Regions from separate parts of the Actinoplanes sp. NPDC021490 genome, predicted to be linked through region 2. Evidence: riboswitches for the same ligand, from Rfam matches in the RefSeq annotation. Region 2 holds a riboswitch; the other holds the start of a gene.
What was found. Region 2 has a riboswitch for glycine ahead of ACZ3I4_RS19745 (L-serine ammonia-lyase). Riboswitches for the same ligand answer to the same signal wherever they lie in the genome.
Positions count from the first base shown of each region.

Region 1: another riboswitch for glycine. It lies ahead of gcvP (aminomethyl-transferring glycine dehydrogenase); the one in region 2 lies ahead of ACZ3I4_RS19745 (L-serine ammonia-lyase).

Region 1 covers NZ_JBVHFW010000006.1:246,642-261,210, reverse strand. Annotated here, with positions in the region: gene ACZ3I4_RS19210 (MarR family winged helix-turn-helix transcriptional regulator) at 1-247, opposite strand, end outside; gene ACZ3I4_RS19205 (hypothetical protein) at 784-1,158, opposite strand; gene ACZ3I4_RS19200 (nucleotidyltransferase domain-containing protein) at 1,560-2,312, opposite strand; gene ACZ3I4_RS19195 (nucleotidyltransferase domain-containing protein) at 2,309-2,983, opposite strand; gene mgrA (L-glyceraldehyde 3-phosphate reductase) at 3,025-4,020, opposite strand; glycine riboswitch at 4,072-4,176, shown strand; gene gcvP (aminomethyl-transferring glycine dehydrogenase) at 4,254-7,058, shown strand; gene ACZ3I4_RS19180 (DUF5999 family protein) at 7,239-7,439, opposite strand; gene ACZ3I4_RS19175 (chorismate-binding protein) at 7,565-8,776, shown strand; gene ACZ3I4_RS19170 (hypothetical protein) at 8,890-9,738, shown strand; gene ACZ3I4_RS19165 (SigE family RNA polymerase sigma factor) at 9,756-10,247, shown strand; gene def (peptide deformylase) at 10,277-10,765, shown strand; gene ACZ3I4_RS19155 (Lrp/AsnC family transcriptional regulator) at 10,762-11,193, opposite strand; gene ACZ3I4_RS19150 (EamA family transporter) at 11,304-12,131, shown strand; gene ACZ3I4_RS19145 (alpha/beta fold hydrolase) at 12,196-13,032, shown strand; gene ACZ3I4_RS19140 (NUDIX hydrolase) at 13,213-13,698, opposite strand; gene ACZ3I4_RS19135 (nucleoside deaminase) at 13,686-14,222, opposite strand; gene ACZ3I4_RS19130 (alanine racemase) at 14,372-14,569, opposite strand, start outside.
Region 2 covers NZ_JBVHFW010000006.1:371,858-386,426, forward strand. Annotated here, with positions in the region: gene ACZ3I4_RS19725 (ATP-binding protein) at 1-1,413, shown strand, start outside; gene ACZ3I4_RS19730 (ATP-binding protein) at 1,428-3,968, shown strand; gene ACZ3I4_RS19735 (hypothetical protein) at 4,033-5,946, opposite strand; gene ACZ3I4_RS19740 (tetratricopeptide repeat protein) at 6,761-7,582, shown strand; gene ACZ3I4_RS19745 (L-serine ammonia-lyase) at 7,646-9,085, opposite strand; glycine riboswitch at 9,127-9,211, opposite strand; glycine riboswitch at 9,215-9,308, opposite strand; gene ACZ3I4_RS19750 (glycoside hydrolase family 16 protein) at 9,394-10,584, opposite strand; gene ACZ3I4_RS19755 (carbohydrate ABC transporter permease) at 10,623-11,501, opposite strand; gene ACZ3I4_RS19760 (carbohydrate ABC transporter permease) at 11,498-12,388, opposite strand; gene ngcE (N-acetylglucosamine/diacetylchitobiose ABC transporter substrate-binding protein) at 12,388-13,809, opposite strand; gene ACZ3I4_RS19770 (sugar isomerase domain-containing protein) at 13,825-14,569, opposite strand, start outside; gene ACZ3I4_RS19775 (MurR/RpiR family transcriptional regulator) at 14,568-14,569, opposite strand, start outside.

The sequences.
Region 1 (14,569 bases), 130 kb from region 2:
ACACCAGGCCGAGACCCTCCAGCTCGTTCAGCACCGCGACCAGGGCGCTGGGGTCCACCCCGAGCAGCTCGATCAGCGTCTGCTGGTTGACCGGGCCGCCGTCCAGATGCATCAGCGTGTGCACCGACCGCAAGGTCAGCCCGGCCCCGGCCAGGGCGTCGCGCACCCGGTTTCCGGCGACCGCGCCGCGACCGGCGAGCAGCACGCCCAGCTGAGCCGGCGCTGCGGGACGGGAAGGCGAGACCACCCGGCAACTCTAGCGGATAGTCCCACGGCCCAAACCGTTGTCGTGTTCCAACGATTAGCCGACTCAAATTGTCTGAGGCTCGCATGTCGTCGCTGTCGTGCTCGCGCTAGCTGCCATCGGCTCCGCCGCCGCCAAGATCCGCCGCGACGAGCGGGTCACCACCGGCTTGTCCGCCGTGGCGCTCACGCTGGCCATCGCCTCCGACTGACCGCCGGCGCCAGGTAACCGGAGCGCGTCGGGCGCCTACGTCGCCCGCCGCCGCCGCGGCTCGGCTATCGGTTCGTGTTTCCCATCGCGGTGCTGACCGCCGCCGGCCGTGCAGGCCTGGCCCGGCTGCTACGGCGGGCCGCACCTCCGCTGGTTTCCGGTCGCGGTGCTGACCACGGCGGCGCGGGCCGAGGGGGTGCCGCTGGAGGATGTCCATCGGCGAGACCGGCGCCCGCACCCGCGCGGAAGCCGCGGGCGGCTGGACCTGGGCCGTGACGCCGCGAACGGCGGAGACGTTGACGGCCGCGCCATTGGATCGGTGCGGCCGGTCAGGCCGGGGCGCCGACGAGCTGGTCGGTGGGCCGCCGGGCGGCGGCCCGGCGAAGCCGTGGGTGCCGCGCCTCCCAGGCCGCGCGGACGCCGCGCGGGAGGTTGAGCTCGCGCCAGACCGCGACGAGGGTCGGGCCGTGCAGATAGGTGCGTAGTTCTTCGACCCGAATGGCCTCGCGCAGCACGTTTTCGTACATCCACGCGAGCATCGTCGGCTCGGACAGATCGAACGCCCTTTGCGGGCCCCACCAGAGCCGCAACGGCAACTCGACGAGTCCGTGCGTGGGCCCGGCCAATTCGCCCAGGGTGCCCGCCACCAGAACCGGCCGGTGGGGCCGGGCGAGGTGAACGGCGACACGAGCAGCGGTGGACATGCGATCAGCGTAAACCGACAACAGGCGGAAACAGAATTCCTAGTGTCCTAGGATGCCTTAAGGGCAGAGCGCCAGAACACTGAAACGACGCCTTCGGCGACTACCACAGCGCGGTATTCCGGAAACGACGTCGGCTCGGCGTAGCGGCAAACCGGGCACAGGCTCGGTGACCGGTATAGGGCGCTGCGGGGGTGATATGCGCGGTGCAGGAAACAGTGCGGTGCGAACCGGCCCACACAGCGCGGTAATGAGGCCGGCGGTGCGGACCTGGGGCCGGACCCATAGAACGCGGGAATGAGGCCGGCGGTGCGGACCTGGGGCCGGACCCATAGAACGCGGGAATGAGGCCGGCGGTGCGGACCTGAGGCCGGCCCATAGAGCGCAGTAATGAGGCGACAGGCTCAGACCGTGGCCAGGCGGGACCGTACGACGAGTTCGTGGAGTGCGTCGACGGCGGCCGGTGGCGGCTGTGCGGGCAGGGGGGACCTGTCGCGGGCGGATTCGAGTTCGGTGCGGAGGGTGGCGGCGTCGGCGCGCAACCGGGGTTCGAGGTCGGCCGGGAAAGGGGCCTTCTCGGCCGAGCGCTTCAGGTCGATCAGGGACGGCACATAGGGCAGGCCCGTGCCGAGCACCGACAGGTCCGTTTCGAGCCGGCCGGTACGCATCAGGTGGATGCCGGTCAGCAGCACGCGCAGCCAATACAGGGCGGCCTTCAACCGGCCGGTCTGGTTGAACAGCTTTTCCTGGGAGGTGGCGAATCCGAGGTAATGGTGTGCGTGGCCGGACGTCACGAACGACGGCGCCAATTCGACGAGCTCGTTGTGGAGCGGGCCGGTCGCGACGACCAGGGGGGAGAGCAGTTGTTCGAGGACGTAGCCGTTGCGGCTGTTGAGCAGGCGGGCGAATTTTCGCAGGTCATGGGAGACGACGTCGAGTTCGACCCCGTCGCGTACGCCGGCGGACTGGACCGTTTCGGGGCCGGTTCGCAATCCGACGACTTCGGCCGCGGGCAGCAGGTGGGCGGCGCGCAGATCGAGGTCGGAGTCGATGGAGGCGAAGCCGTACAGGTGGGCGCCGCTGACCGTGGCGAAGACCACCGGATAGGGCAGTGCCGCGACCACTTCGGCCGACCAGGAGGGCACGGTGACGGTCATTCCAGCCCCTTTTCGCGTACGCGGGAAAGCAGTTGATTGATGGTGTCGCGGTCGGGGGCCGCGGGCAGGTCGGTGGCCGAGGCCGCGAGGGTGAGGTCGGCCTGCAGGGAAGTGGCCCAGGAGGTGACCGAGTCCCAGGTCATCGCGCCGTTCCTGATGTCGAGCAGCGTGGACCGCAGCGGGGTCACGTCGACGAGGACGTCGCCGGTTCGCAGCACGTGGGCGCCGGCCAGGAGCAGCCGGATCATGTGCATGGCCTGTTTCCAGTTGGTCTCGCCGGTGCGGGCGCGCCGGGCCGCGACGCGGTTGAGCTGGTCGCGGGCGTATTCGCCGTACGTGGTGGCGACCTTTTGGGAGAGGAATGCGCCCCGCAGGGACAGCAGTTCGGAACCGGCGGGGGAAACGGTTTCGACGATGGGGGACCAGAGCACTTCGAGAACGGTCGGGTTGGCTTGCAGGGCGAGCGTGCAGAACCGTTCGATTTCCCACGAGAACTGTTCGGGTTGCGGCCCGTCGAGGTGGGTGGGCGGCTTGTCCAGCGTCCAGAAGGAGCGGGTCGGGGCGACGAACACGCCGCGGCGGTCGTGGTCGGAGCCGGGCCCGGAGAGTCCGTACGCCCGCGATCCGACCACGACTGCGAGAACCGTGTGCCGCTCGACCAGTTCGATCATGCGGACGACGGTAGTGACGCCGGGCGGGAAATGCCGCCGATTTACAGGTCGAGGACCGTGCCGTCGATGTCGCCGATCTCGGATTCCGTCAGCGACAGGTTGCCGATGGTGGCGACGTTGTTCTCGAGTTGCCCGACGCTGCTGGCGCCGATGATGACGCTGGTCATCCGCTCGTCGCGCAGGGCCCAGGCGAGGGCCATCTGGGCCAGTGACTGGCCGCGTTTGCGGGCGATGTCGTTGAGCGAGTGAATGCGTCCGAGGGTCTGCTTGTCGAGCGCGTCCTCGTTGAGGAAGTGGCTGGTGCGGACGCGGGAATCGTCGGGAATGCCGCCGAGATAGCGGTCGGTGAGCAGGCCCTGCTGCAGCGGGCTGTAGGCGATGCAGCCGGCGCCGGCGTCGGCCAGGGTGTCGAGCAGATTGTCCTTCTCGATCCAGCGGTTGAGGATCGAATACGACGGCTGGTGAATGAGCAGGGGCGTGCCCAGGTCGCGCAGAATGGCCGCGGCCGCGGCGGTCTGCTGCGAGTTGTAGTTCGACAGGCCGACGTATTGGGCTTTGCCCGCGCGGACCACGGCGTCGAGCGCGCCCATGGTTTCCTCGAGCGGCGTCTCCGGGTCGGGCCGGTGGTGGTAGAAGATGTCGACGTAGTCGAGGCCGAGCCGTTTCAGCGACTGGTCGAGCGAGCTGATCAGGTATTTGCGGGAGCCGAAGTCGCCGTACGGGCCGGGCCACATCTCGTAGCCGGCTTTGGTCGACACGACGATCTCGTCGCGGTGCGCCTTGAGGTCGGTGGCCAGGATGCGGCCGAAGTTCTCCTCGGCGCTGCCGGGTGGCGGGCCGTAGTTGTTGGCCAGGTCGAAGTGGGTGACGCCGAGGTCGAACGCGCGGCGGACGATGTCGCGCTGGCGCTGCCAGGGACGTTCGTGGCCGAAGTTGTGCCACAGGCCGAGTGAGATGACGGGCAGCCGGAGCCCGCTTCGTCCGGTCCGCCGGTAGGGCATGGTGTCGTAGCGGTCGCCCGCGGGGGTGTAGGTCACAACCCCACCCTAGAGACGAGGGTGGTCTCCATGATCGCTGGTAGGTTGGGTGCCAGCCATGCGGGAGAGTCCGCCACGGCCGGAAACGGTTGAGGGCGGCGCCGAAGGGGCAAATCCTCCCCGGAACCTCTCAGGCAAAAGGACCGCGTGGGCAGGCGACTCTGAAGCATTCCTCGGACGGGATGTGACAGAGGGGGAGGCCGCCTTGTCGACCTCTCTCTCAGGAGTCCGTCATGACGTTCGCGAACCGGCATATCGGGCCGGACACCGACGAGCAGACCCACATGCTCAAGACCATCGGGTATGCGTCGCTGGACGCCCTGATGGACGCCGCGGTCCCCGAGGTGATCCGCTGGCACGGGTCGCTGGATCTGCCCGCGGCGGCCTCCGAGGAGGAGACGATCGCCGAGCTGCGCGCGATCGCGTCGCAGAACCGGGTGACGACCTCGATGATCGGGCTGGGCTACTACGGCACGCACACCCCGGCGGTGATCAGGCGCAACGTGCTGGAGAACCCGGCCTGGTACACGGCGTACACCCCGTACCAGCCGGAGATCAGTCAGGGCCGGCTGGAGGCGCTGCTGAACTTCCAGACCATGGTGACCGACCTCACCGGGCTGACCACGGCCAACGCTTCGATGCTGGACGAGGGCACCGCGGTGGCCGAGGCGATGACACTGGCCAAGCGGGCTTCCAAGAGCAAGTCCCAGGTGTACGTGGTCGACGCCGACACGCTTCCGCAGACGCTCGCCGTGCTGCGGACCCGGGCCGAGCCGCTGGGCATCGAGCTCGCCTTGGTGGATCTCGGCGCCGGTGAGGAGCTTCCGGGCGAGTTCTTCGGCCTGCACCTGCAATACCCAGGAGCTTCCGGCGCCGTACGGGATCACGCGCCGGTCATCGAGCAGGCGCACGCTCAGGGCGCGCTGGTGACCGTGGCGGCCGACCTGCTGGCGCTGACGCTGCTGCGCGCGCCGGGGGAGATCGGGGCGGACATCGCGGCCGGCACCACCCAGCGTTTCGGTGTGCCGCTCGGCTTCGGCGGGCCGCATGCCGGTTACCTGGCCGTGCGGGCCGGGCTCGAGCGTTCGCTGCCGGGCCGCCTGGTCGGGGTGTCGAAGGACGCGGACGGCGCCCCGGCCTACCGTCTGGCGTTGCAGACCCGGGAGCAGCACATCCGTCGTGAGAAGGCGACCAGCAACATCTGTACGGCGCAGGTCCTGCTGGCCGTGATGGCGAGCATGTATGCGGTCTATCACGGTCCGCAGGGGCTCCGCGACATCGCCAAGCGGGTGCACAACCACGCGTTGACGCTGGCCGGGAGTCTGGCCTCCGGGGGTGTCGAGGTGGCGCACAACGCGTTCTTCGACACGGTGACGGCGGTCGTTCCGGGCCGGGCGGAGTCGGTGGTGGCGGCGGCGGCCGAGGCGGGCATCGACCTGCGGCTGGTGGACGCCGACCGGGTGTCGGTCGCGGCCGACGAGACGACGACGGAGGCGCATGTCGCCGCCGTTCTGCGGGCTTTCGGCGTACGGGAAACCGCTGTTGCTGATTGCGGGGCGAAGCCCCTGGGGCGCACGAGCGAATACCTGACGCATCCGGTGTTCAGCTCGCATCACTCCGAGACGAGCATGCTGCGCTATCTGCGCAAGCTGTCCGACCGGGACTACGCGCTGGACCGGGGCATGATTCCGCTCGGGTCGTGCACGATGAAGCTGAACGCGACCACCGAGATGGAGCCGGTCACCTGGCCGGAGTTCGCCAACATCCACCCGTACGCCCCGGCGTCGAACACGGCCGGCTACGAGCGGCTGGTGGCGACGCTGGAGGGGTGGCTGGCCGAGATCACCGGGTACGACGCGGTGAGCGTGCAGCCGAACGCGGGTTCGCAGGGTGAGCTGGCCGGGTTGCTGGCCATTCGCGGCTATCACCGGTCGCGGGGCGAGGCCCACCGTGATGTGTGCCTGATCCCGTCGAGCGCGCACGGCACCAACGCGGCCAGCGCCGTGATGGCCGGCATGCGGGTGGTCGTGGTGGCCTGCGACGACCTGGGCAACGTCGACATGGCCGACCTGCACGCCAAGGTCGAGAAGCATGCGGAGTCGCTGGCGGCGATCATGGTGACCTACCCGTCGACCCACGGCGTGTACGAGACGTCGATCGCCGATCTGTGCGCGGCCGTGCACGAGGCGGGCGGTCAGGTCTACGTGGACGGGGCCAACCTCAACGCGCTGGTCGGGTTCGCCCGGCCGGGCAAGTTCGGCGCCGACGTGTCGCACCTCAACCTGCACAAGACGTTCTGCATCCCGCACGGCGGTGGCGGTCCTGGGGTGGGCCCGGTCGCTGTCCGGTCGCACCTGGCCGAGTTCCTGCCGGGCGACCCGCTGCAGCCGGGGGAGCACCACGCGGTGTCGGCCGCGGCGCACGGCTCGGCCGGCATTCTGCCGATCTCGTGGGCGTACCTGCGGATGATGGGTCCGGACGGGCTGGCCGCGGCGACCGGCACGGCCGTGCTGACGGCGAACTATGTGGCCGCGCGGCTGCGTGAGCACTTCCCGGTGCTGTACGCGGGCAACAACGGCCTGGTCGCGCACGAGTGCATCCTCGACCTGCGGCCGATCACCAAGGCCACCGGTGTCTCGGTCGACGACGTGGCCAAGCGGCTGATCGACTACGGGTTCCACGCGCCGACGATGTCGTTCCCGGTGGCCGGAACCCTGATGGTGGAGCCGACCGAGAGCGAGGATCTGGCCGAGCTGGACCGTTTCGTGGCGGCGATGATCGCCATCAAGGGCGAGATCGACCAGGTGGCTGCCGGGGTGTGGCCGGCCGGGGACAATCCGCTGGCCAACGCCCCGCACACGGCGTCGGCGGTGACGGCCGACGAGTGGGAGCACCCGTACCCGCGGTCGGTGGCCGGGTTCCCGGCGGGGGTGGACCGGACGGCGAAGTACTGGCCGCCGGTGCGCCGCATCGACGGGGCGTACGGGGATCGCAATCTGGTCTGCTCGTGCCCCTCGCCGGAGGCGTTCGAGGACTGATCCGAATGAGGCGCGTTCCGTTCGCGGGACGCGCCTTCCCGTCCGCCGCGCGAATCGTCGTCGTTCACGCGGGCCGGCCGGGTCGGATGGGGATCGTTCGACTACTCTGTGTAACCATGTCGAACGGTGGTGCCGAACCTCTCAACGGGTCTTTCAACGACCTCTCAGAGGCCGTTCAGCTCAGGCCGCGAGAGCGTGTGGCGCGGGTCCCCGGTGCGGCTCGATCATGGTGCCGTCGGGCAAAATCTCGCCGGTGTCCTCGAAGACGATGACGCCGTTGCAGAGAAGGCTCCAGCCTTGCTCTCGGCACGTCGAAACGGTGCGGGCCGCCTCACGATCGGTGGCGTCTGCGCTGGGACAGGGGGTCTGGTGCTGGCACATTGTGTGTTGCTCCGGTCGGGGGGTTGTGTGATGACTCACAACGACGGTGACGGACGTTACCGCAAATCGAACGACGACGGATCGAGCGGGTGACGGTGTCTCCATTGACAGAATCCTCGCTTCCGATGGTCCACGGAAGCCGGTCGTTCGGCCACTCTGCGGCCCACCCTTCTGTGTCGCCGCCGGGTCGTCCGGCGTCCTGCCAGGGCCGTCACCGTGCGTCAAATTCGTTCCAGTGGTTCAGGAGTGACGGTGGCGACCCCGCAGAGCTTGTCTCCGAGTACCTGGCCGACAACGGACTCCGCGTGCGAAACATTGGCCGAACGGATGACCAGGTTTGTCCGACCGGCGCTGGCTCGGTCTGCGGCGCGGCACTGTACGTGTCGGCCGATGCCGGTTCCGTAATGTCCGGAGGCCCCCTCGGCGCCCCTTCACCGGTGCCGGGCATCCCCGATGTGTACGCGGTTGTCCATGTCCATACCGATTCGCCGCCTTCGCGCCCCGGGGAGCCCGCCGTCAAGCCCGGATTCGAGCTGGGGGAGTGGACCCCGTCGTGGACGCCGCAGGAGCATGCGGCCGCCGTCTCGGCCGTCCGGGACGCCATCGGGCGCGGTGACGTCTATCAGGTCAACGTCGTCGGCCACACCAGCGCCCCGTACGCCGGTTCGCCGCTGGCCGCCCTGCACCGGGTGGCCGCGTTGCCCGGCGCGCGCTACGGCGGCGTTCTGGCGGGCCCCGGCTGGGCGCTGGCCACCGCCTCACCCGAGACGCTGGTCGAGGTGCGCGCCGGGCGGGTCGTCACCCGGCCGATCAAGGGCACCCGCCCGGCGACCGCCGCGGGCCGCCGGGAGTTGCTGGCCTCGGCCAAGGAACGGTCCGAGCACGTGATGATCGTCGACCTGTCCCGCAACGATCTCGCCCGGCTGCCCGGCGCGGGCCCGGTGACGGTCGACGAGCTTTTCGCCGTACGCCGCTGGTCCGGGCTCTGGCAGGCCGAGTCGGTGGTCTCGGCCCCGATCGACGGCCCGCTCGCGCTGCCCGACCTGCTGCGGGCCCTGGTCCCGGGCGGCTCGGTCACCGGCGCCCCCAAGGTCGCCGCCCTGTCGCAGATCGCCCGGCTCGAGCCGGTGGGCCGCGGCGTGAGCATGGCCGCCGTCGGCTGGATCGGCCACGACCACGTCGACCTGGGCCTGACCATCCGCACGGTCGCCGCCGACGGTGACCGCCTCCACGCGTGGGCCGGCGGCGGCATCGTCTGGGACAGCGACCCGGCGGCCGAGGTGGCCGAGGCCGCGGCCAAGCTGGCCCCGGTCCAGGCGGCCCTGGCCGGCCGATAAGTGGCGCGGCCGGGCACCATTGGTCACGCTTTGGCGTCGGCGCCTGCCGGTGGTCACCGAACGGACGGGCCGGCTCGTCTTTGCCCTAGATGGGTGCGGAAAGGGTTTCGTTTGTGACCGAGGACCTCCGGGCGTTGATGCGGGCCGAGCTCGACAGCGAGCGGCCGCCGCCGCTGGGTGACATGGTGGGCGCCGCCGTGCGCGACGGCCGGCGCATCCGCCGGCGCCGCCGCCGGGCCGGCACGGTGGGCGCGGGCGCGGCCGGGCTGCTGGCCGTCGTGCTGTTGGGCGGTCTCGCCGCGCATTCCGAGCCCCGCCGGGCGGTCGTGGCCGAGCCGGCCGCTCCGGGTCAGGCGCCGGCCCTTCCGGCGAGCACCGCCCCGATGGCCCGGGCGGCGCAGAAGTCTCCCGGATCTGTGCCAGTCACCGTAACGCCCCCCGCGACGGCGCCCCCGGAGCGTAGTTTGGCGGTCCACAGCGGCGTCGAAAGCGCTGCCGGACCGCGGAAGAAGGCGACAACGGGGGCCATGCTTCATCTTCTGACCCAGTTACTCCCGCCCGGACGGACGAGTCACGCGGCCGTCGCGGCCAACGACGATCTGCACGTGCAGATCTACCTCGATCGGGGCGACGGGCCCGGCATGCTGCGGATGACGATGGGCCGGCTGCCCGCCGACAGTGCCCGCGGCGCCACCGCGGCCGTCTCGATCGTGCCCGTGCCCGACAACTGCGAGCAGAGCTACGTCGTGGTCTCGCGCTGGCCCGACGGCACGTCCGTGCAGCTCGACGTGGCGTCCTGCCTGGCCGGCCGGGACGGCGTCAACCCGCCCGGCCGCGAGGTGCTCACCACCGACGAGGCCATCACGATCGCCACCGACCCGCGCTGGGGCATGATCATGGATGCCGGCCTGGTCGACGACGGTGACAAGCGGTTCGGCCGGGCCCCGGTGTTCGTCTCGTGACCGGCGGTGTCCGCCTCATGACCGACGAGGAGCAGTTCGTCGAGTTCGCCGGCGCGCACGCCGAGCGGTTGCGCACGACGGCGTTCATGCTGTGCCGCGACTGGCATCTCGCGCAGGACCTGACCCAGAACGCGCTGACCAAGCTGTTCCTGTCGTGGCGCCGGGCCTCGGAGTCGGACAACCTGGTGGCGTACGCGCAGAAGATCCTGCTCCGGGTCTTTCTCGACCACCGGCGGCGCCGCTCGTCGTCGGAGTCGGCCAGCGAGGTCCTGCACGAGCCGGCGTACCGGGAAAGCCATGAACTGCGGCTGACCATGCTCGACGCGCTGGCCCGCCTGCCCGAGCGTGACCGCGCGATCGTGATCCTGCGCTACTTCGAGGACTACAGCGTCGACCGGGTCGCCGACGTGCTCGAACTGCCGGTCAGCGTGGTCAAGAGCCAGACCCGGCGTTCGCTGGCCAAACTCCGCGAACTTCTCGCCTCCGAGCAGCTGGCCCTGTTCGGCTAGGCCGGTAACGAGCCGATAGCCTTTCCCCCATGACGGTACGGCCCATCAGGATCATCGGCGATGCGGTGCTGCGCACCGAATGCGACCCGGTCACCTCGTTCGACGCGGAGTTGCGCGCCCTGATCGACGACCTGGAGGACACGGTTCGCGAGCCCGGCCGGGCCGGGGTGGCCGCGCCGCAGATCGGTGTGAGCGCGCGCGTGTTCTCCTACAACGTCGACGACGTGGTCGGTCACATGGTCAACCCGGTGCTGACGGCCCTCGAGGGCGAGCAGGACGACGACGAGGGCTGCCTGTCCATTCCCGGCCTCTACTTCCCGACCAGGCGCGCGATGTCGGTCACGGCCACCGGTTTCGACCGCCACGGCGAGCCGCTGGTGTTGCACAGCACCGGCTTCCTGGCCCGCGCCCTGCAACACGAGACCGACCACCTCAACGGCACGCTCTACGTCGACACGCTGACCGGTGACGTCCGCCGCCAGGCCCTGCGCGAGATCCGCCGCCTGCCCCGCGCCTAAACCAGCGGTGACCGCGGCTGGACCGGGGTCGCGACCACGAACGAGCTGTTCGTCTGGCCGTGCATGAGGAACCGGTCGAGCAGCGGCTCGAGGTCCTCGATCGCCGCGACGTGCACCTTCATCAGGAAGCAGTCCTCGCCGGAGATCCGGTGGCATTCGCTGACCTGCGGCGTGGCCCGGGCCAGCGCGGCCAGCTTGGGCAACTGACCCGGCCCCGGGCGGATGCGCACCCACGCGGCGACCGGCAGCCCGACCGCGGCCGGGTCGATGTCGACGCGATACCCGCGGATCACGCCGCTCTGCTCCAGCCGGGACAGCCTTTCCCGTACGGCCGGGGCCGACATCCCGATTTGCCGGGCCAGCTCGGCCGTGCTCGCCCGCGGATCGTCCCGCAGGGCCCGCAGCAACCGCCGGTTCGCCTCGTCCATTCGATTCGGGAACCGTTCGCCGTTCAGGCTTTCCGAAGCCGACACTATTGGCCTCCCGCGCCGTCGATCGCTCATGGTCGTACGCCCGGTGTCTTTCGAGACTAGAAGGCGTGCCGCCATACCTCTACTTCGTCGTCAGCGCGATCTTCCACTACCTGGGCCCGGCGCTGGCCGTGCTGCTGTTCGCCCGCATCGACGCGCTCGGCGTCGCCTGGCTGCGCATCGCCACCGCCGCCGTCGTCCTCGCCCTGTGGCGCCGCCCCTGGCACGTACGCCGCACCCGGGTCCTGTGGGCCTGGGCGGCCGTACTGGCCCTGATGAACAGCGTCTTCTATCTGGCCATCGACCGCCTGCCGCTGGGCACCGTGGCCGCGATCGAGTTCCTGCCGGTGATCGTCCTGGCCGCGTTCGCCGCCCGCACCCCCCGCAACCTGGCCGCCCTGGCCGTCGCCGTGGCCGGCGTCTACCTGCTGACCGACGTACGCCTGGTCGCCTCCCCGCTCGGTTTCGCCCTGGCCGGCCTGAACGCGGTGCTGTTCGCCCTCTACATCGTCCTGAGCCACCGCATGGCCGCCGACGACGGCATCGACGCCCTGGCCATGGCCATGCTGATCGCCGCCGTGCTGGCCCTGCCGTTCGGCATGATCCCGGCCCTGCCCGCCTTCAGCGACCCGCTGCTGCTGGCCGCCGCGGCCGGTGTCGGGGTGTGCTCGTCGGTCATCCCGTACGTCACCGACCAGCTCGCCATGGCCCGCCTGCCGAGAGCCACGTACGCCCTGATGGTGTCGTTGCTGCCGGCCGTGGCGACGGTGATCGGGATAGTCGTGCTGTCCCAGTGGCCGTCGTGGGGCGAAGTGGCGGGGGTGGTTCTGGTCGTGGCCGGGGTGGCCTTCCATCAGGAGCGGCCGCGCTCGCCGGCCGAACCGAAACCGGCGTGACTTGCTGTCCCCGGTGTACTTCTGGGGGCAATGCACAGCGGGCCGGAGTGGGATGATCACGCAGGTGAATGCCACGATCTACCGCAGCGAGGCCGGCCGGGACAATGTGCGTCGGTGGTGCGAAGGTCAGCTCGATGCCTGGTCGGTCGACCATCAACGCGATGTGCTGCACGCCGGAGGGCTCGACACCCACCTGCTGCGTGCCGGCGCAGGCTCGCTGTCCGTCGTGTTCGTCGCCGGAGACCGGTTCAGCGCTGCGGCCTGCCTGCCGCTGCTGACCGTGCTGGCTCGTCGCTACCGGGTCATCGCGGCTGACGTGCCGGGTCAGCCCGGGCTCAGCAGCGACGTCGCCCCGGCCGACGGCCGTCTTGCCTGGTACGGGTCGTGGCTGGACCGGGTGGTCGAGGACGCGACGACCGGCCCGGTGGTGCTGCTCGGCCATTCGTTCGGCGGTGCAGTCGTGCTGGCGGCCCGTAGTCCCCGCATCCACGGGAAGGTGGCGGTCTCGACCGGTGGCTTGTGCTCGGTCCGGTTGACGCCCGGCATCCTGCTGGCCTTCACCGCCTGGATGGCCCGGCCGGGCCCGACCAGCAGCGACCGGTTGCTGCGAGCACTGTCCGCGCCCGGCAGCAGCGTCCGGCTGGAACTGGCCGACTGGATGACCCTGGTCGCCCGGCATACCCGCCCGGTCAGCAGCAGCGACATCGTCTCGGCGCCATCGGCGGTCCCGGTCGTCGTTGCGACCGGGCAGCATGACCGCCTCATCTCACCGCAGCGCCTGCGACCCGCGGCACGCCGCATCCTCGACGCCGAGCTGCGCGTGATACCTGCCGCCGGTCACCTGGTCACCGAGGAATCCCCTGAGCAACTGGTCGAATTGATCGCCACTTTGGCAGGCTGAATCGGCCGTGTGCCGCAAGTTGACCGGGCAGCAGTCCAACATCTCGGCCGGCCACCGGCTGACAGTCGACCTAAACCAGCATCCTAGGACGCTCTAAATGGAGAGACTCTGACGACAACAGCGGAAGAGCGACCCTACGGGCGGCTCGCTGAGCTATCGAAAGCACCAGGCCCGTGTGGGCTATTGGAGCAGGACGACCGGCTCGGGCGGCGCGCCGTGGGTGATCAGGTCGGCCAGCAGGGCGGGCAGGTTGCGGGGGCCGAAGAGGTCCGGTCCCCGGTACGCCTGGATCTCGGCGAGTGGCCACCATTGGACGCCGTAGACGTTCTCGGCGGCCAGTTCGATGTCGCTCATGTCGCCGCGCGGCAGGAAGGCCGGGGTGTGGACGAGGAAGTAGTCGCTGACGGACACGTCGTAGCCGGGCAGGTAGTCGGGGGCGGGCACCTTGCGATGCCACACGTGTGGTGGCGTGGTGTGCAGGGTGAGGCCGACTTCTTCGCGTAGTTCGCGCCGCAGGGCTTCCAGCGGGGTCTCCCCGGCCTCGATTTTGCCGCCCGGCGCTGCCCAGACGGTGGTTCCGTGCGTCCGGTGGCGTACGAGAAGGATCCGGTCCTGCTCGTCGAGGATGATGGCGCGGGCGGCGTGGCGAAGGTTCACGTCCTGCATTCTGGCGACTCAGCCACCAGTGTGCGGGCCCAGCGGCGGAAGTTGTTGTCGGGGCCGGCTTCGGCGTAGCGGCGGAACTGGTCGCGGGCTTGGGTGCGGTGGATGCCTCCGGTGATGGCCGGTGGGCGGTACCAGGGCAGGGCGGGGTCGATCGGCCAGGTGGCGGCGATCCGGGCACCGCCGTCGGCGGGGGATTCGAGGCCGTAGTAGATGTCGGAGACCTTGAGGGCCATGGCCGCGCCCACGCACATCAGGCAGGGTTCGAGGTTGACGGCCAGGCGGAGTGGTGCGGGGCGTGGCTGCCAGCCGAGGAGGGTGTCGGCCTCGGTCATGGCGAGCAGGTCGGCGTGGACGAGCCGGCGGCCGAGGCCGACGTCGCGGGTGTAGGAGCGGGCGATGACGCGGCCGTCCATTTCGAGGACGGCGCCGATGGGCATCTCGCCGTGGGTCATGCCTTCTTCGGCGACGTCGAGGGCGGCCTGGACGAGTTCGTCGGGGGTCATGCCGCCTAAGGCGTGTTTCATAACTGGACCAGACCTGCGCCGGGGCCCAGATTTCGTCTGCGTGCGGCCCGCGAAAGGCCGGTTACAACACCGGTAGCCTGCCTTCCGCGGGCCACACGCAGACGAAATCTGGACCTCGCCGCAGGCCTACCCCAGTAATGAAACACGCCTTAGAGGATCACAAAGGTGGGTGGTGGGTGGCGCAGGAATTCGTGGTGGGAGATGTCCCAGCCGTAGGCGCCGGTGCGGCCGAAGACCAGCAGGTCGCCGGCGCGGACCGAGCGGACGTGCTGGTTGCGGGTGAGGACGTCGCGGGGGGTGCACAGTTCGCCGACGGCGTCGACCGGGGTATCGGTGGCTTCGGGGCG
Region 2 (14,569 bases):
CACCCCGGGCAGGACTTCGACGCGTACGCGATGGCCGCCCTGACCGGCGCGAGCCTCGAGGACGCCCACCTGTGGCTGGGCCGCCTGCGCGACGACCACCTGATCCTGGAGGCCACACCGGGCCGGTTCAGCCTGCACGATCTGGTGCGCGCCTACGCGGAGAGCCAGGCGCACGACGTGGACCGGCCCGCGGAGCGGCGAGCCGCCCTGACCCGCCTGTTCGACCATTACCTGGCCACCGCGGCCGCCGCCATGGACACGCTGCACCCCCTGGAAGACGAGAAGCTGCGTTCGCGGATTCCCGAAGCCCGTACCCCCGCACCCGCCCTGGCCGAGCCGGAGACCGCGCTCGCCTGGCTCGACACCGAGCGGCCCACCCTGCTCGCTCTGGCCTCGCTCGGCTGGCCGGAATACACCACCCTGCTCGCCCGGACCATCGCCCGTTATCTGGGCGGCGGCCACCACAACGAGGCGCTGACGTTGCACAGCCACGCGCTGCGCGCGACCCGGGCCGACGACGACGCGGAGGGCCAGGCGTTCGCGTTGTCCGGCATCGGCGTGGCGCACGTGCGGCTGGGCCGGTCCGATCCGGCCGAGGAGCACCTGCAGCAGGCGCTCGAGAAGTTCCGGGAGCTCGGCGATGACGCCGGGCAGGGCCGCGTGCTGTTCAACCTGGGCGTGGCCGCGGAACGGGCCGGACGATATCCCGCCGCCATCGACTACAAGCTGCAGGCTCTCGAGCTGGACCGGCGGGCCGGCAACCGGATCGCCGAGGCCACCGACCTGGTCGGGGTCGGTTCCGTGCTGGAGCGGGCGGGCCGTCCCGACGAGGCCGTCCCCTACTACGAGCAGTCGCTGATCCTGTCGCGCCAGACCGGCAACCAGGTCGGCGAGGCGTGGGCCCTGCACGGCCTCGGGGAGCTGCACGAGCGATCGGGACGCTACGAACAGGCCCGCGAGCACCTGCTTCAGGCCCTGCAGGCGCACCGCCAGACCGGCAACGGCCACGGCGTGGGCGGCGCGCTGGACAGCCTCGGCGTGCTGCACACCCGCTTGGGCGAGGTAGACCAGGCGGTCGTCTACTACGCCGAGGCGCTGGCCATCTTTCGCGAGGCCGGCAACCAGGACCACGAGTCGTGGGTGCTCAACGGCCTGGGCGAGGCGGTCCGGGTGGCGGCGCGGCACGCGGAGGCCCTGGAGTACCACTCGTCGGCCCGCACCCTGGCCGCCGCGCTCGACAACCGCCATCAGCTGGCCCGGGCCCACGCCGGCATCGCCCGGGCCCACCAGGCGCTGGGCCACCCGGCCCGGGCGCGCCCCCACTACGAACAGGCTCTGGCCCTCTACACCGACCTCGGCGTCCCCGACGCCGGCGAGATCCGGGCCGAGCTCGCATCTCTGCCCCGCCCCTGATCCTGGAGTCACCGATGCCCTCCGCGCAGTTGCCCGACCCGGCCGAGGCCGGCTCCCTCGACGATCTCGTCGACCGGCTGCGGCTGCTCAAGGCCCAGGCCGGCAACCCCTCGTTCGATGCCCTGACCGAGCGGGTGGCCGCGGCCTGGACCGCGGCGCGCCGGCCGGGCCGCTCCACCGTGGCCGAGGTCTTCCAGCCCGGCCGGCGCCGCCTCAACACCGACCTGGTCCTGGCCGTGGTCGGGGCGCTGCACCCCGACGAGGACTATGTGGACCGGTGGCGCCGGGCGCTGCGGGTCATCGCCGGTGAGACCGAGGCGGTGTCCCAGGTGCGGGTACAAGGCAGCCTGCCCGACGATCTGCCGGGGTTCACCGGCCGCCTCGGCGAGCTGGACGCGCTCCGGCAGGCCGCCGACGCGGGTGGCGCCGTGGTGATCTCGGCGCTCGAGGGGATGGCCGGGGTCGGCAAGACCCAGCTCGCCGTGCACGCCGCGCACCGGCTCCACGAGAAGGAGCCGTTCGACCACGTGCTGTTCGTCGACCTGCGCGGGTTCCACCCCGACGAGTCGCAGCCCCCGGCCGATCCGGCGGCCGTCCTGGACGGGTTCCTGCGCCTGCTCGGCGTGCCCGGCAACCGGGTCCCGCACGGCCTGGACGCGCTGAGAGCCGCCTACGCCGAGCGGCTCACCGGCGTACGGGCCCTGGTCGTCCTGGACAACGCGGGCCACACCGACCAGGTCCGTCCGCTGCTGCCGGGCGCCCCGGGGTGCCTCACCCTGATCACCAGCCGGCGGCGCCTCACCGGCCTGCCCGCTGCGACCTCCCTCGCGGTCGACGTCTTCTCGGAGGCGGAGGCGGTCGACTTCCTGACCGATGCCGTCGCGGGAGTCCCCCTCGGGCCCGACCCGCGGGCGCTCGCGGCGATCGCCCGGCACTGCGGCTACCTGCCCCTCGCGCTCAGCCTGATCGCCGGGCACATCCGTCACACGACGGGCTGGAACCTGACCGACCACGCCGAGCGGATGAGCCGGCGCCACGAGGAACAGCGCCTCGACTCCGGTGTCGAGGTGGCCCTCGACCTGTCCTACCGGCACCTGCCCGCCGCCCGGCAACGGCTGCTGCGCCTGGCCGCCCTGCACCCGGGTCAGGACTTCGACGCGTACGCGGCGGCCGCGCTGATCGGCACCGACCTGGCCACCGCGCGGGCCGGGCTGGAGGAGCTGCGCGCCGACCACCTGGTTCTGCCGGCGTCCGAGGGCCGCTACTCGTTCCACGACCTCGTCCGCGCCTACGCGGCGACGCAGGCCCTCGAACAGGAGCGCCCGGCCGACCGCCACGCGGCGCTGACCCGCCTGTTCGACCACTACCTGACCACGGCCGCGGCGGCCATGGACACCCTGCACCCGGGCGAGGAGGCGGACCTCCGCGCCGAGATCCCCCCGGCCCGTACGCCCGCACCCGATCTCAGCGGTAGCGGGGCCGCGCTGGCCTGGCTCGAGACCGAGCGCCCCACCCTGGTCTCGGTGGCCGCGCACACCGCTTCGCACGGCTGGCCGGCGCACACCACCCGGCTCGCGCGGACCGTCGCGCGGCACCTGGGCGGCGGCCAGCACAACGACTCGCTGACCATGCACGGTCATGCCCTGCGCGCGGCGCGGGACGCCGGTGACACCGAGGGGCAGGCGGTCGCCCTGTCCAACATCGGGGTCGCCCACCTGCGGCTGAGCCGTCCCGAATCCGCCGAGGAACACCTGCGGCAGGCCCTCGAACTGTTCCGGCAGGCCGGCGACGACGCCGGACAGGGCCGCGTCCTGTTCAACCTCGGCCTCGCCGCCGAGCGCGCCGGACGGTACCCCGCGGCCATCGACTACAAGGTCAAGGCCCTCGAGCTCAACCGCCGGGCCGGCCACCGGGTGGTCGAGGCGACGATGCTGGCCGGCATCGGGTCGGTCCTGGACCGGGCGGGACGCCTGGCCGAGGCGGCCGACTACTACCGGCAGTCGCTGGCCGTGGCCCGCGAGGTGGGCAACCCGGCGGTCGAGGCCGGGGCGTTGCACGGGCTCGGCGAGATCGACGTGCGGGAGGGCCGGCCCGAGGCGGCCGACGACCACCTGCGGCAGGCGATCGAGCTCTATCAGCAGACCGGCAACCGCCACGGCGAGGCAGGCGCCCTCGACAGCCTCGGCGCGCTGCACGCCAGCCTGGGCTCGATCGACCGGGCGTGCGAGTCCTACGAGCAGGCCCTGGCCATCTTCCGCGAGGCCGGTAACCAGGACCACGAGTGCTGGGTGCTCAACAGTCTCGGCGAGGCGCTGCGGGCGGCCGGCCGCGACGCCGAGGCGCTGGCGCACCACACGACGGCCCGCGACATCGCCGCCGCCCTCGACAACCGCCATCAGCTGGCCCGCGCCCATGAGGGCATCGGCCAGTCCCTGAGCGATCCCACCTCGGCCCGAGCCCACTACGAGCTGGCGCTCTCGCTCTACACCGAGCTGGGCGTCCCCGGCGCCGACGAAGTCCGTGCCCTGCTCGCCGGGGTCACCGGCAGCCGCTGAGCGGGGGCCTCCTCCGGTGACACGTGGCCGGCGGCGGGCATCGACCCGCCGCCGGCCACACTCGTCACGGCTGGGCGCGGGGGCCCTGCGGGTCGAGGGTGTCGATGAACTCGTGCGGGCTCTTCACGTCCGGTTTCGCCCGCTCACCGGCGGCCTCGGCGGCCATCGCCTTCGCGGCCGAGGACGGGTCGACGCCCGCCTTCTTGGCTCCCGCGACGACCTTGCCGTACGCCGTATCGGCCAGGGCGTACGCGGTCCGGTACTCGTGCTTGGCGAACGCGGCCTTGGCCAGCCCCAGCAGCGCGTCGGCCGCGGCCAGGTCACCGCGGGCCTTGCCGCCCGGGATCGTCGCGGCCAGCCGATTCGCGGCCTCCCAGTAGGCGGCGGTCAGGAACCGGTCGCTGTTGTCCCGGTCGAACTGCGAGAAGTCCCAGTTGACGTCGATGTAGCTCATCATCGAATTGCTCTCGTCGCCCGACCAGGCGAAGAACGTGGGACCGCTCGGGCCGTAGGCGAGGCCGCTCTCGCTGTCGTAACCGTCGTGCGGGTGCGACATGCCCAGGTGGTGGCCGACCTCGTGGATCGTCGTGGTGGTCAGCCCGTAGCCGCTGTCGACGATGCTCTTGGAGAGGAAGTTGAACACGTACGACTGGGTGCCGGTCGCCCAGTCGTCGTCGGCGAACCCGAGCAGCGACGGGTCGACCTCCGGCGGCAGGACGTAGTTGAAGACGGGCAGCTCGTAGTCGACCTTGCGGCCGTCGTCCTTGGTGCGGGCCAGGTTGTCCCGGTTGTAGAGGAACAGGTTGGCGTCCGACGGCAGCCCACTGTCGGGATAGCAGCTCACGCCCGTCTCGAAGCCGTCGTAGCACTCACGATTCTTGGCGTCGAGCGCGAAATCCTGGTTGTCGTAGTCGAGCCGGTTGCGCCAGCGCAGCTCGGACAGCTCCTTCACCACGAGCTTGGGCGTCATGTACTGCTCGGACGCGTCCACGCCGGGCCAGCCCTCGTACGTGTTGCTGTCGATGTTGATGGATCGCGGCGGCTCGGCCGTCGGCAGCTCGACCGGGTAGAGCGGCGACGTCGTCATCAGCAGGTTCATCGCCACATAGCGCGTGATCTTGCCGAGGTCACCGGCCAGCGCGCCGGGCGCACGATAGCCGTTGGCGGCATATTCCCAGATCGGCGGCATGCGATAGTCGGGCTCGTCGTCACCGTCGACGTCGGGGTTGGTCACGTCGTAGTTCTCGGTCACCGACTCGGGCCCGGCCGACAGGTCGTGGAACCAGACCCGCCGGGTGGCGCCGAGACCGGTCTCCTCGTCGTCGGCGGTCGTGCCGCCCCAAGCGATCATCTTGCGGCTGTCACGGTTGGCGCCGAAGTCGTAGCCGGTGTCGGGATCGGGCTCGCCGGTCTTGGTGTAGACGTGGAACTTGAAGTCGGACCGCCCGTACCAGTTGACGAAGAAGACCGTGTTGCGCCGGGTGTCCACGCCCGACGGCGGGTGGAAGGCCAGGTATTTCTCCACGCTCGGCGCGTCGATCGTGTGGTTGGCCGTGATGTCGAGGACGGCGCCGGGCTGCGCGTTGTAGGCCGTCTGATACTGCGTGAGCGGCGCCGGCTTGGCCAGCTTGGCGAGCTGCTTGAAGAACCTGTCCTCGTACGCCCGGTCGGTGTATTTGAGGCGGTAGTCGTATTTGTAGGTGATGCCGAGTTTCTCGACCACGTCGTACGACAGGCGCGAGCGCACGACCGGCTCGTACCGCTTCGCGAGCTCGCCGCTGAAGGCGCCCGCCCCGACCTGCCCCGGTTCGTAGCCGACGAAGACCACGTTGACCGGCACCGTCTCGGTGAGCTTGGGCTGCCCGCCGGGCGTCAGAAAGTGATAGCGGTATGCCGGAGCCGCCGCGCCGGCCGGGGTAGCGGAAGCCCCGACCAAGGCGGCGACCAGCAGTGCGATGAAGGCGCCTCTCCGTCTCATGCGCACACGTAACCATCAGCGCCCGCCGATGGGAAGTCCCCTGTGGATAACTTGCATCGAAGCCGGTCAATTGTGGATAACCGCCGGCCGACCGGGAGAATTCGCTACGGTGCCGCGCATGAATCCCGATGCCCCGGTCGTCACTCGTTCGATTGATGCGGCCATGTTCCGCACCCGGCCGCTCCCCCGGTCCGCGTCCGGCAATCCCGGCCAGGATCTTCGCCGGCAGCGTCCCCACCAGCGAAAGCAACCGTCCGCGGCCGAGATTCAAGACCGTTTCCCGGTACGCCCGCGGGGCCGGGCGCCCGCGGGGCGGCGGCTATAACCCATGTCGTACGCGCACGTGCATCCCGCCGTCGAGGAGGTTGCCGTCATGGGGGCGCCAGAGTCCGTCCCGGCCGTCGAGCCCGGGTCCGCCGTCCCGAGCGCCGCCGTCCCGTCACCCCGGCCCGCAGCGGACCCGCCAGGCACCGGCGACACACCCGCCGCCGCCGGCGGCCGGCCGCCCGGTCCGTCGGGCCCGGCTGGTCCAGCCGATGCGACCCGTCCGGCCGGACCCACCGGTCCAGCTGATCCCGCCGGCCCAGCTGATTCCGCTGAGCCGGCTGACCGCGCTGGGTCGGCTGATGGCGCTGGGCCGGCCGACCCCGCTTGGCCGACTGATCGCACTGGGCCCACTGATCGCGCTGGGTCCATTGACGGCGCTGGGCCGGCCGATGGCGCTGGGCCCACTGATGGCGCTGGGTCCACTGATGGCGCTGGGCCGGCTGATCGCGCTGGGCCGGTCGGGACGGTGGGGACATCCGTGCCGGGGGTGCCGAGGCAGCGGGGACCGGCGGGGGCGCCCGACGACATCGGGCGGGCGCTGGAGACGCTCAGCGAGCAGCATCCGGCGGCCGCGCAGCTGCTGTGTTTGTGCGCGGTTCTGCATCCGGCGCCGGTGCCGGTCGACGTGTTCACCCGGTCGCTGCCGATCTTGCCGCGCCCGCTCGGCGGGGTGGCGCCGTTGCAGTTCAACGGTCTGGTGGCGGCGCTGGCCGAGCCCGGCCTCGTGCAGCGGGGCAGCCAGGGTCTGCGGGTGCCCGATCCGGTGCGGGCGGCCGTCCGCGACGATCTGGGCGACGAGGCGGCGGGGGTGTGCCGGGCGTACGCGGGAATTCTGGTCGCCGCGGCCGTGCCCGATCAAGTGGCCGACCCGTCGGCGTGGCCACGCTGGGCCGCCCTGGCGCCCCACCTGATCGCCTCGGACGCCGCGCACAGCACCGACCCCGTGCTCCGGGCGGCCGCCTGCAGCCTGGTGGTGAGCCTGCTCCACCGGGGGAAGGCGCGCCCGGCCCGGACGATCGCCACCGAACTGCACACCGGCTGGCGCGAGACGCTGGGCCCTGACCATCCCGACACGCTGCGCTGCGCCCACGAGCTGGCCCGTTCCCTGGTGGCCGCGGGCGCGCTGCTGCCCGCCCGCAAGCTGCTCGACGACACGGTGGACCGCCTGGTCGGCACGCTCGGCACCACCCACCCGCAAACCCGGGTGGCCGCCGAGACCCGTCGCGGGGTCCTGCTGCGCATGGGCGGAAAGCCCCGGCCCGACGGCACGCGGGGAAAGGCCGCCCACCGCCGCCGGAAACAGCCCTGATGTGAAACGCCCAGCACGCAACGGGGGCCGGGCTCAGCTAGTCACCCGTTGACGTCAGGGTGATCAGCATTCGATGACGTTCACGGCCAGGCCGCCCCGCGCGGTTTCCTTGTACTTGACCTTCATGTCGGCGCCGGTCTCCTTCATCGTTTTGATGACCTTGTCGAGGGAGACGTGGTGGCGGCCGTCGCCGCGCAGGGCCATGCGGGCCGCGGTTACCGCCTTGACCGCGGCCATGCCGTTGCGCTCGATGCACGGGATCTGCACCAGGCCGCCCACCGGGTCGCAGGTCAGGCCCAGGTTGTGCTCCATGCCGATCTCGGCCGCGTTCTCCACCTGCTCGGGGGTGCCGCCCAGCACCTCGGCCAGCCCGGCCGCGGCCATCGCGCAGGCGCTGCCGACCTCGCCCTGGCAGCCGACCTCGGCGCCCGAGATGGAGGCGTTCTCCTTGAACAGCAGGCCGATCGCGCCCGCGGCCAGCAGGAAACGGACCACGCCCTCGTCGTCGGCGCCGGGGACGAAGTTCATGTAATAGTGCAGAACGGCCGGGATGATGCCGGCCGCGCCGTTCGTGGGGGCGGTCACGACCCGGCCGCCGGCCGCGTTCTCCTCGTTCACGGCCATCGCGTACGCGGTCAGCCACTCCATCGAATGCTCGACCGGGTTGCCGGCCGCCCGCAGCTGACGGGCCGTCGCCGCCGCCCGCCGGCGCACCTTGAGCCCGCCCGGCAGCACGCCCTCGGCCTCGAGCCCGGCCGCCACGCAGTCCCGCATGACCCGCCAGATCTCCAGCAGGCCGGTACGGGTCTCGGCCGCGGAACGCCACGCCGTCTCGTTCTCCAGCATCAGCCGGGAGATCGACAGCCCGGTCGACGAGGTCAGGCCGAGCAGGTCGGCGCCGCTCGCGAACGGGTGCGTCAGCGGGGTGCGGTCGGCGCGGACGACGCCCGTCTCGTCCAGCACGAACCCGCCGCCCACCGAGTAGTACGTCCTGCGCAGAATCTCCGAGCCGTCGGCGGCGTACGCGGAAAAGGTCATGCCGTTGGGATGCCCGGGGAGCGTGCGACGGCGGTGCAGCACCAGGTCGACGGCGATCTCGGCACCGGACGGCAAAGTCAGCGCCCCGCGCGCGTGGATGGCCGCGGCCCGCGCGTCGGCCGTGGTCACGTCGACCGTCTCGGGGTCGGAGCCCTCGAGCCCGAGCAGCACCGCCTTGGGCGTGCCATGCCCGTGCCCGGTCGCGCCGAGCGACCCGAACAACTCCGCCCGAACGAGCGAGACGGGCGAAGCCTGCGGAAGCGAGACGGGCGAAGCGGGCGGAACCGACACGGGCGAAGCCTGCGGAAGCGAGACGGGCGAAGCGGGGGGAACCGACACGGGCGAAGCGGGTGGAAGCGAGCCCAGCAGGGTGGAGAACATGCGGGCGGCGCGCATCGGGCCGACCGTGTGGGAACTGGACGGGCCGATGCCCACCGAGAAAAGGTCGAAAACAGACACGGCCATGGGGAGGCTCCCTAATCCGGCAAAAAGGTAGGCCTCCCTCGCTCTGTCATGGGGCCTGAGAGCTTCATCGGCCGGCGAACGGCCGATTTGCACCTTGGGCGCGGGAAGGTTCCCGGCTTTCCAGAGTTGCCGGCCACAGCGGTACGGGTGCCTGAGAGATTCTGAGGGAGAAGTTGCTCCTTCGGCGCCCCCCAACCCGAGGGGACTCTCCCGCTGCAGCCAAAGCGGTATGAAGTTGTGTGGACGCAACGTATCAAGATCCTGCGGGAAGCGGGACGTGAGCGCCCCGCTTCCCCCAGGTTAACCGGCTAGCAGCGGCCGAGGTCCTGCCACTGCTCGGTCCAGCCCGGCTCCGAGCCCTGGGTCCAGTAGCGGGCGCGCCACAGGTGCACGCCCTCCCCGGACTTGGGGCCGCTCGGGTCGCCGTACTTGCTCTTCTCGTGCTTCACCAGGTTGCCGCCGGTGTAAACCGAGCCGAAGGCCCAGTTCGGCGAGTTGGCACAGCTCGTACCGGGCGGCGTCGTCGGGGGTGTGGTCGGCGGCGTCGTGGGTGGGGTGGTGGGCGGCGTCGTCGGCGGGTTGCTGGTGCACCCTCCGGTCGAGGCCACCGTGTCGACGAACCGGCTGCCCGCCGTACGGTAACCGGCGGTCTGTGACGTCACCTGCGACGGCGACAGCACCTGGTTCTTGGCGAACAACACCCAGTCCACCTGCTCGACATACGTCGAGAGGCCGCCGGTGTGTGCCGCCGTGTCGATGAACCACAGGTTCCAATTGATCGTCATCGTCTGGCGCGGGAAGAACTTGCCGCCGTGATCGCCGACCTGCACGCCGTCGATGTAGTAGACGACGTGCCCGTTGGCCACCTGGGCCACCAGGTCGTGCCACCCGTCGAGGGAGCTGCGCTGCTCGGAGTGCAGGTTGTCGGCGTACCAGGGCTCGGCGCGGTACGTGTACCAGGTGGTCTGGTAGTTGATCGGCCCCTGCTCGCCCCAGCCCCCGTTGGGCAGGTACTCGCTGATGTCCAGCTCGCTGTAGGTCGGGTCGAGGTCGCCGTTGAGCGGGCTGATCGTGAAGAACGTCTGGTTGATGTGGTCGCCGTCGTTGCCGCTGACGGGGGTGTCGGTGAACCGCACCCGGCTGGCGTAGGTGCCTTCCAGGTAGCGCTTCTGGGTCGAGTACAGCTCGGCGTGGTTGGTGCCGGCGCCGGTGCCGTCGGTCGAGGCGGTCAGTTGCAGCACCTTCTGGCCGCCGCTGGTCGGGAACGTGATGTTGCTGGGTGACCAGTTGGCGCCGGGCACGCCCGGTCCGCCCTGGTAGCTGCGCGGGGTCCAGCCGTTGGCGGTCAGCGCGGCGTCGGAGGATGAGTTGTAGTGGAAGTCGTCGAACAGGTAGCCGCAGTCGGCCGCGGCGGCCGGTTCCGAGGAGAGGGCAACGGCGCCCGCCCCCGCGAGAACGGCGACCAGGGTGGCCGCTAATTGACGTCTGTCGATCTTCACGAGCAGACTCCTCCCAAAGAGGAATGGGGATGGGGGTGTTACTTGACCGCGCCGGCGGTCATTCCGGCGCGGATGTGCCGTTGGAACGCGACGTAGGCGATCAGCACCGGCAGCATGGCGATGGTCAAGCCGGCGAACAGACCGCTCCAGTCGCTGCGATACCCCTGGCTGACCGACAGGGCGGCCAGACCCTGCGCCAGGACGTACCGGTCCGGGTCGGGATTGAGAACCAGCGGAAGCAGGTACTGGTTCCAGAGCCCGAGGAAATTGAAGATGCCGACCGCGAACAGCCCGGGGCGGGCCATCGGCAGCATCACGCGGAAGAACACCGCGCCGTGCGAGCAGCCGTCGAGAAACGCGGCCTCGGCGATCTCGCTGGGCAGCGTGCGGAAAAAGGAATGCAGGAAGAACACCGTGAACGGCACCGCGTACGCCGCGTAGACCAGGATCAGCCCCGGATAGGTGCCGAGCAGTCCCAGTTGCTGCACGACGAAGAAGAGCGGGACCAGCGCCAGGAACACGGGGAAGAACATCGCGGCGACGAACAGGTAATAGATGACCCGGTTGCCGCGGAACTGATAGCGGGCCAGCGCGTACGCCACCAGCGAGCCGAGCAGCATCGTCAGGATCAGCGCGCCCCCGACCACGATCAGGCTGTTGAGGAAGTAACGCCCGATGCTGGCCGCCGTCCAGGCCCGTTCCCAGTTCTCGAAATGCAGGGTCGAGGGCGGCGACCACGGTTCGTTGAGGATTTCGTTGTCCGACTTGAACGAGCTCACCACGGCCCAGAGCAACGGCAGGGCGGTGACCACGGCCCAGCAGAACATGGCCAGGCCGGGAAGGGGATTGCGAACGGTCCGCCGGGCCGGCGCGGGCGGGGTGACCTGCGGAACCGGGCGGGTTTGCAGCATCGTCATGCCAGCTCCAACCGCTCTTTGCGACCCGCCCGGAGGGCGAAGACGGCCAGGGTCAGAGTGGCGAAGAACAGCGCCACCCCCATGGCCGAGGCATAGCCGAATTTCCCGTACGAGAAAGCGGTCCGGTAGAGCGACATCCCGATGACCTCGGTGGCGCCGTCCGGCCCGCCCGGCCCCACGGTCATGATCTGCACGACCGCGAAGGCGTCGAGCGCCGCGATGCCCAGATAGACGAAGGCGACCTGCACCGATTCGCGGACGAGCGGCAACGTCACATTCCAGAACGTGGCCCATTTCCCGGCCCCGTCCAATTTGGCCGCCTCGAACAGCTCGCCCGGAATGCCCTCGATGGCCGCGCTGAACAGCACGACATAGAAACCGACCGACGACCACACGAGCACCGCCATCACGGCGATCAATGCCCACGCCGGTTCCGCCAGCCACGACCTCGCCAGCCCGCCGAGTCCGATCGCGCGCAGCCCCGAATTGAGCAGGCCGGTGTTCGGGTTGTAGACAAAACTCCACAACACCGCGATCACCACGAGCGACAACAGCTGCGGGAAGAAATACACGATCCGATAGCCCTGTCCGAGCCGCGACGACGAATGCCGCAGCATCGAGGCCAGGAACAGGCCGATTCCGATCGTCACGAGCGGCACCACGGCCAGGAGCACCAGGTTGTTGCGCACCGCGTCGAGGAAGAGGGAGTCGCCGCCGAGGCGGACATAGTTGTCCACCCCGACGAACGACGCCTGGCCGGCCACCCCGGTCCAGTCGGTCAGCGACAGGTAGAAGGCCTGCGCGTACGGCGACAGCACGAAGACGACGTGCAGCACCAGAGCCGGCACCAGCGCGCCGAGCAGGAACCGCCAGCGGCCGTGCCGCATCAGCGCGTGTACTTCGTGACGGTGGAGTCCTTGGCCAGCGCGTCGGCCGCCTTCTGGATGCGGTTCGACCAGTCGGTGGGCGAGATCCGCTTGTTGACGAGCTCGCCGGTGGCGTCGTCGACGGCCTTGGCCAGCGGGCCGTACCAGGTCCGGAACTTGTAGGCGAACGCGTCGGTCTTGGCCGCCGTGACCGTGTCGCGCACCGAGCCCAGCCCGGACGACAGGGTGAGCCCGTCGGTCGCGCCGGCCACCGACGGCAGCGTGCTGTTGGCCTCGGCGAACGCGGTCGCCGACTCCTTCGAGAACAGGAACCGCAGGTACTCCTTACCGCCCGCCGCGTTCTTGGCCTTGGCCGGCACCACGAACGACTCGCTGCTGGCGGCCTGCACGGCGGTGACCGGCAGCTTGTCGGACGCTCCGAGCGCCGGAACCGTGCCCATGACCATGTCGAAACCGGCCGGGGCGACGCCCTTCTGCTCGCTCTCGAGCCACGACCCGCACGGGATGAAGGCCGCCTTCTTCTGGCACCACGCGGCCTGCGACTCGGTGTGCGACAGCGCCTCCGAACCGCTCATCAGATAGCCCCGCCCGGCCAGCTCGGCGAACGCGGTCGCCGCCTGCACCAGCCCGTCCTGCTTCCAGGCCCCCGGCTGCAGGTTGTCGACCGCCTTGACCAGGTCGAGGCCGCCCGCCTTGGCCGCCATGGTGAGCAGCGGGTCGTTCATGTACTCGGGATACTTGCCCTGGTAGGTCCAGGGGGCGACACCGGCCTTCTTGATCGTGGCGCACAGCGCCAGCATCTCGTCCCACGTCTTCGGGTACGTCCAGCCGCGTTCGGCGAAGAAGGGCTTGGAGTACCAGAGACCCCAGACCGTGTACGTGAAGTTGAGCGCGACGGTCTTGCCGGCGAACGTGCCGTCCTCGATCACGCCGGGCAGCAGCGTGTCGCGGACCTTCTTGCCGGGCTGATCGAGGCTGGGCGCGTCCAGCAGGTCGGTCAGATCGCTCACCTGCGAGGCGCTGACCAGGGTGCCGATGTCGAGGCGGCCGGCGCCGGTGTTGTCGACCACGTCGGGCGGGTTGCCGCCGACGAAGCGGGGCTGCATGGCCTCGCCGACCTTCTGCAGGCCCTTGTGGTCGATCTTGGCCTGCGGGTACTTCGCCGTGTACTTCGCCTCGGCCTTGATCGCGTAGTCGTCGCCGTACCCGCCCTTGAAGACGACCACCTCGAGGGGCGCGTCGGCCTTCACCCCGAGCGGGTTCTCCGTGGTCTTCTCGGCGCCGCTGTCCGCGGGCGCGTCGCTGTCCTTGCCCGAGGTGACACAGGCCGACAGGGCGGGCACGGTGACCGCGGCCACGGCGGCCGTCTTCAGCAGGGCTCTGCGTGTGGGATATGGTCCGAGCTGGGAATCAGGGTTCATCACAGGGCTCTCTTCCTATGCGGTGCGCCGGATGCGCCCGGCGTACCGCGCCTCGATCTCTGCGTTGTGTTCCTTGCCGCCGGGCACGTTGTCCGACAGGTAGACGGGCGGGGTGATCCCCGCCTCGAGCAGCCGCGCGACGACCTCGGTGATGATCTGCTGGGCCAGCAGGGCCGCGGTGATCGACGAGACGGCGCCGACCGCTCCCCCGCCGGGCAGCGGGATCGTGGCGTCGCCGTACGGGGCGCCGTTGTCGAGCACCACGTCGGCGATCTCGCCGAGCTTGCGCCCGCTCGCGTGCCGCGACGGCACGCCGGCCGAGTGCTCGGCCGAGGTGATCGCGACGAGCTTGTGGCCCCGCTCCTTGACCAGCAGCGCCATCTCGACGACGGCGCCGTTGACGCCGGAGTTGGAGGCGATGACGAACACGTCGTCGGGCTTGATCGGGGCCAGATCGTAGAGCCGGCGCGCGATCTCGGGCCGGCGTTCGACGCCGGGGTCGGCCAGGACCGAGAGCGGCTCCCCGCCGTACAGGACGATGTCGCGCAGGGCGATCCGGTTGGTCGGCACCAGTCCCCCCGCGCGACCGGCGATCTCCATGGCCAGGGCCTCGGAGTGCCCGCAGCCGAAGGCCTGGATCACTCCCCCGTTCCGCACGGCCTCGGCCAGGAGGTCGGCCGCGGCCTGTTTGGCCTCGTGCTGGCCGCCGCCGACGCGGTCGACGACCTCTTTCACGACCGCCAGATAGTCAAAACTGGTC